DNA from 2 places in the Shewanella sp. ECSMB14101 genome. Region 2 is predicted to be linked to the other one. Evidence: predicted binding sites of a transcription regulator. Region 2 holds the regulator's gene; the other holds the start of a gene.
What was found. Region 2 encodes MetJ, which represses methionine synthesis genes. Its sites were predicted from a motif close to TAGACGTCTAGACGTCTA; they were not measured.

Region 1 (3,422 bases), on a different contig from region 2:
AACCACCGTGCAGCGAGATACCGTTCATGATGCCGCTCATACCGAATTCACGTACACCGTAGTAGATGTAGTTACCCGCTGGATCTTCCTGAATGCCCTTAGAACCAGACCATAGAGTCAGGTTAGAACCTGCCAGGTCAGCCGAACCGCCGAGCAGTTCAGGTAGGATGGCACCGAAAGCACCGATAGCGTTTTGTGACGCCTTACGGCTAGCAATGCTTTCGCCTTTCTCTTGACACTCTTTGATGAATGCCTGTGCTTTTTCTTCGAAATCGGCTGGCAGTTCACCAGTGATCACGCGGCGCTTATATTCTGCAGCCAGTTCTGGGTAGGCAGCCTCGTAAGCGGCCAACTTCTCATTCCAGGCAGACTCGTTAGCCGCGCCCACTTCTTTAGCATCCCAACCTGCATAAACGTTTTCTGGGATCTCGAACGGTGCGTGTTCCCAACCCAGGAACTCACGTGCCGCGGCAATTTCCGCATCACCCAGTGGCGCGCCGTGACAGTCGTGGCTACCAGACTTGTTTGGCGAACCGAAACCGATAACCGTTTTGCAGCAGATCATGCTTGGCTTGTCGGTAACTGACTTAGCCTCTTCGATAGCCGCGCGAATCGCGTCGCTGTCATGACCATCAACACCGGCGATCACATGCCAGCCGTAAGATTCGAAACGCTTAGCTGTGTCGTCGGTAAACCAGCCCTCAACATGACCATCGATAGAGATACCGTTGTCATCCCAAAACGCAATCAGCTTGCCAAGACCTAGGGTGCCCGCCAGTGAACACGCCTCGTGAGAGATACCTTCCATCAGACAGCCATCGCCCAGGAAGCAGTAGGTGAAGTGATCGACGATATCATGACCCGGACGGTTAAATTGCGCCGCCAGTGTCTTCTCGGCAATCGCCATACCCACGGCGTTGCTGATACCAGCGCCTAGAGGACCAGTGGTGGTTTCAACACCTGGGGTGTAACCATATTCTGGGTGACCCGGCGTCTTAGAATGCAATTGACGGAAGCTCTTCAGCTCTTCGATTGGCAATGCATAACCTGTTAGGTGCAGCAGAGAGTAAATCAGCATTGAACCGTGACCGTTAGATAGGATGAAACGATCGCGATCGACCCACTCTGGGTTATTCGGGTTGTGCTTAAGGAAGTCATTCCAAAGCACTTCAGCGATATCAGCCATTCCCATTGGGGCACCAGGGTGACCAGAGTTGGCTTTTTGAACGGCATCCATACTTAACACACGGATAGCGTTTGCGAGTTCTTTACGAGATGACATGCTCTCTCCTGCTGATTTTATGTTGGGGATTTTGCGGGCAATAATTGGGGGCATATTTTCCCCTACTCGCGGATGGGACGCAAATAAAATTCACCGATTCCCTTAGATTAAATCCATATAGCCGCTAATTTCCCCCACCTAGGGTCCGCCGCTATTTGCCCTTTACTGGGGCTAACGGAATAAGATTGACCACACCAAGCCAGGCAGATTTGATCACCCGCTCAATCTCGCCCGTATCGAAATAAGATAGTTTTAAGTTAGACAAAGCAACTAAAGGTTATAAATAACATAACCTTAGATAACAAAAATAGATTAACTCATCCCAGGCATTAGAATATTTACCCGGTTTTACTCCACAATTTTTACTGAAAAGGGTGTTATCCGATCTGATTTCCACTAAAATGGCCGTCTAGATGTAGATACTTCTACACATTCAAATTGTTTAAAGACGAGATTTTTCCATTATGGCAAAGCACTTGTTTACCTCTGAGTCGGTCTCAGAAGGTCATCCAGATAAAATCGCCGATCAAATTTCTGATGCGGTACTCGACGCGATCTTAGAGCAAGATCCAAAGGCACGTGTTGCGTGCGAAACATACGTCAAAACCGGCATGGTGATGGTAGGTGGCGAGGTGACCACTTCTGCATGGGTTGATATCGAAGAGCTAACCCGCAAGACGGTTCGCGAGATCGGTTACACTCACTCAGACATGGGCTTCGATGCCGACTCTTGTGCGGTACTGAACGCCATTGGTAAGCAATCACCTGACATCAACCAAGGTGTCGATCGCGCCGATCCTAAAGAGCAAGGCGCCGGTGACCAAGGTTTGATGTTTGGTTATGCCAGCAACGAAACCGACGTACTCATGCCAGCCCCTATCACCTATGCTCATGCACTGGTGAAGCGTCAGTCTGAAGTACGTAAAGACAACACCCTGCCTTGGTTGCGTCCAGATGCCAAGAGCCAGGTGACGTTCGCCTACGAAGACAACAAGATCGTCGGCATCGACGCGGTGGTACTCTCGACTCAACATTGTGACAGCGTCAGCCAGTCTGATCTGATCGAAGGCGTGATGGAAACCATCATCAAGCCTGTACTACCTGCACAGTGGTTGAACAAAGAGACCAAGTTCTTCATCAACCCAACCGGTCGTTTCGTTATCGGTGGCCCTATGGGCGACTGTGGCCTGACAGGTCGTAAGATCATCGTTGATACCTACGGCGGCATGGCTCGTCACGGCGGCGGCGCTTTCTCGGGTAAAGACCCGTCAAAAGTTGACCGCAGCGCAGCCTATGCGGCTCGTTATGTAGCCAAAAACATAGTCGCTGCCGGTCTGGCAGATCGCTGTGAGATTCAAGTTTCTTACGCTATCGGTGTGGCAGAGCCAACCTCTATCAGCGTTGAAACCTTCGGTACCGGTAAGGTGTCAGAAGAGGTGTTAATCGGCTTAGTACGTCAGCACTTCGACCTGCGCCCATACGGCCTGACCGAGATGCTTGATCTGGCGCGTCCTATCTACAAGGCAACCGCTGCTTACGGTCACTTCGGTCGTAACGAGTTCCCTTGGGAGCGCACCGACAAAGCTGAAGCGCTGCGCGCAGACGCTAAGCTGTAATCCGCTTTAATAAAAAAACCGCCTACATGGCGGTTTTTTTATGTCGGTACTCGCGTAATTAACCCTTGCTGACCGCTCCTCACCCGTATCAGCGCAACCGCTAATCGATAAGCGTTATTGGCTTACCTGGCTTTGCATAACTGAGCCTGCCTAACCGCTCGGTGCGGTGATAACAATCAAGCCCTGATACACAAACACTATTGAGCTGCTCGATATCGATGCTGCCATCATTTTTCAGCGCCACATCATCAAGCAATATATCGGTAATACTGCCAATCACCAGCAGGGTTTGATTCAGTTCGATCCTCTGATAGCTCTCGAGCTTAACGCCATACTTTAATCGGCTTTGGGCCACAAAGGGCGCCTGCACCTCCTGATAATACTCTGGCGTTAACCCGACCTCGGCAAACTCACACTGCTGCGGCTCATAGCGAGCAGATGTTTGATGAGCCTGTTGCCAAATATCACTATTGACCTGATTAATGGTATAGCTGCCCGTGGCGATAATATTACTCAAGGTATCT
Region 2 (3,422 bases):
ACCAGACGCTCTTGAGGATGAGCCTCAAGCAGTGCCTGCACTCTTTGTCTCGACTCGTCTATGCGGATCTGCGGCACGGCGCCTTCATCGGCTACCAGCAGGGTACGGGCATCGACATCCGATGCGGCCACGCCAGATTCTCTCAGCAGCGCCGCCAGCAGACGCGAAGACCAACGCTCGCCGAAACTTACTACCTGGTTACGTTGATAGTCGTTCAGTTCATCCAGCGACAGCAGGCTACTCAGCTGCGACTTGTCGGTCGACAGGCGCTCTCTGAGGCTACGGGCCTGCTCATTGGAGAGCAACTGTTCAATCAGGTTTTGCTGGTAACTCACCAGCACCTGTAACTCCTCTTGCCATAGCTGATTTGAGTCACACAGCTCCAGCAAGCGGTATAAAAAATTGGTACTCTTACCCGCAGCCGACACCACGATCAAATCATCGCTGTGGCCATGAGTCAGTAAAATGTGAGCGACGCGGCGGTAACAATCTGCATCCGCTAAACTAGAACCACCAAATTTATGCAAATGACATCGTGTCATTTTATGCTCCTCAAACCCTTTAACTACTTACCGCGATAGCCGCTTCTAAACCGGCGAGTATACCTGCCACCAGATCCTCGCCATCTTCAATCCCTACTGACAAGCGGATCAGGGTATCTTTAACACCCGCTTCGCGACGCGCCTCTGGGTCCATCGCTCTGTGGGTCATAGTCGCAGGTACTGCCACCAGACTCTCCACGCCCCCCAGACTCTCGGCTACCGAGAAGTATTGTAACGCATCTAAAAAGGCAACGAGTGCCGATTCACCGCCTTTTAACTCAAAACTGAGCATTGCGCCGAAGCCCTTCTGCTGTCTAGCCGCAATTTCATGGCCAGGATGCTCGACAAGGCCCGGATAATACACTTTTTCTACCGCCTTGTGGTCACACAGCAGGGCCAAAACCTTCTGGGCGTTGGCCTGATGTTCACGAATACGCACCGAGAGAGTTCTTAATCCCCTCAGGGTCAGGTAGCTGTCAAAAGCCGAACCGGTCAGCCCCAAAGTATTAGACCACCAGTGCAGTAACTCGCCGACCTCAGGGTCTTTGGCCACCACGGCCCCGCCGACAACATCGCTGTGGCCGTTAATATATTTGGTGGTCGAGTGCACCACTATGTCGGCGCCGAGCAACAAAGGTTGCTGCAAGATGGGAGACAAGAAGGTGTTATCCACTACAACCTGCGCCCCAACCTGATGGCTCGCCTGTGCAATGGCTTCAATATCGACCACCCTCAGCAGCGGGTTAGAAGGTGTCTCAAGCCACACCATCTTAGGCGCTTGTGATAGCGCTTGGCGTAACGCGACATCATCGGTTTGATCCACTACGGCTAACTTAAAGGCACCCTTCTTCGCGAGGTTGGTAAAGAGTCGATAGCTGCCGCCATAACAATCATGGGGGACCACCAAGAGATCCTCAGGCCCTAGCAGGCTGGTCACAAGAGTGATGGCTGCCATGCCGGTGCAGGTGATCACACCAGTAGCCCCTTTTTCCAACTCGGCAATTGCATCGCCCAAGATTGAGCGAGTAGGATTGCCCGAACGACTATAATCGAATGCCCGCGGCTGTTGATGCCCTTCAAACGAGTAATTTGTCGACAGATAGATAGGCGGCACCACGGCACCATGCTGAGTGTCTGACTCTATGCCTTGTCTTACGGCGGCGGTGGCTAGTTTACGCTCTGTCATCTTCAACTCCTCAATTCGAATCTGGGCAGAGACCTCTGGCAAAAGAGATGTCTGGACGTCTAAATGTACCTAAGCCAACGGGTAGCGTCAACAACTTTAGACGTTTAGACGTCCAAACATTTAGAAATCTATTTGCAATTACCAAAAATTAGAGGCAATAATTTGACTGTATTTTGTAAGGGTTTAAAATCTGCACCGAATTTGAGAATTTACAGGTGAGTCAATGACTGAGTGGAATGGCGATTATATCAGCCCCTATGCTGAACATGGTAAGAAGAATGAGCAGGTAAAGAAGATCACTGTCTCTATTCCTCTAAAGGTGCTTAAGGTATTAACCGATGAGCGCACTCGGCGCCAGGTCAATAACTTACGTCACGCCACCAATAGTGAGTTACTCTGCGAAGCTTTCTTACATGCCTATACTGGCCAGCCACTGCCGCACGATGATGACCTGTCTAAAGATAAACCCGACAGCATTCCAGCAGAGGTAAAACGCCTAATGACCGAAATGGGCATTGAGTGGGAAGAGATGGAATAACACGGCCACACACTAATCGACAGAGGGATCGCTAGGCGATCCCTCTTTAGTTTTCACACTTAGTCTGGACTATCCCTGTGCCTGCACTTCCGCTCGATCCACAGATCTTAGCGCTCGCCTCGCTTATCGTCTTTGTCGGCGCTCTTACCCAGAGCCTTATCGGCTTTGGCATGGCGATAGTAGCCTCACCGTTACTTTATCTTATCGAGCCCTCATTGGTTCCGGCGCCCGTGATCTTAATGGGTTTCTCTATCGCCCTATTGACCCTATTTCGTGAACGCGGCGCCTTGGAGTTTAATGGGCTGCAATACGCCTTGCTTGGTCGAATCCCAGGTGGATTTATCGGCGCTGGTTTACTCTTGTTCGCCCCACAAGCTATCTTAGGACTCACAATCTCCATCATTGTCGCAATTGCCGTAGTGCTGAGCCTGCTCAGGGTTAGCCTGGTGGTCAATCGACGTTCTCTCTTTAGCGCTGGCGTGATTTCGGGGATCTTCGGCAACATAGCTGCCATAGGCGGTCCGCCATTGGCTATCTTACTCTCGGGCAAAGATGCCAAGCAGTTTCGCGCTGCATTATCGGCCTTCTTTATCTTCAGTTCCGCCATCGCCATGGTGATCTTAGGGCTGACAGGGCTACTTACCCCGCAACACTTTTACTGCTCGGCCTTACTACTGCCCTCAGTGCTGCTTGGTTATCTGATGGCAAACCGACTCGTCGGACGCATAGACAAACAAAAGACCCGCATGATGACGCTTATTCTTTGTAGCCTGAGTGCTATCCTATTGGCCGCCAAGTCGATAACGAGTCTGCTATAAAATAGAAAAAGCCGGCAATATTGCCGGCTTTTCGATTATCGCTACCTTAGGCTAAAAATGATAAGAAGTTTGAATCACGCCGCCAAAGGCATCGTCACTGCCCACTAAACCGGTAAGATCTAAGTTAAAGAAGCGCCCTATGGTAAAGCCCGTACCTAAGCTATAGAGGTTACTACTGGTATCTTTCATATCGTGACGATAACCCAATCGCAACGCAAACCAATCTGTGGCTCTCATTTCACCACCTATGCGCCAATATTGTGTTTCACCCAGCTCGTCAAAGCGCTTATGACCGTTGAGATCCACATCGGACGTCAAACTGAACTTATCCCAATCAT

Region 1: metK (methionine adenosyltransferase) is a predicted target of MetJ. The motif match lies at 1,685-1,702, and genes of this name have one in related genera.

The regions. Positions count from the first base shown of each region.
Region 1 is NZ_JSFF01000017.1:84,426-87,847, reverse strand. It holds gene tkt (transketolase) at 1-1,282, opposite strand, end outside; gene metK (methionine adenosyltransferase) at 1,747-2,898, shown strand; gene NY07_RS13770 (flavin reductase family protein) at 2,999-3,422, opposite strand, start outside.
Region 2 is NZ_JSFF01000007.1:23,446-26,867, forward strand. It holds gene NY07_RS07845 (bifunctional aspartate kinase/homoserine dehydrogenase II) at 1-542, opposite strand, end outside; gene metB (cystathionine gamma-synthase) at 562-1,728, opposite strand; gene metJ (met regulon transcriptional regulator MetJ) at 1,952-2,266, shown strand; gene NY07_RS07860 (sulfite exporter TauE/SafE family protein) at 2,344-3,084, shown strand; gene NY07_RS07865 (conjugal transfer protein TraF) at 3,136-3,422, opposite strand, start outside.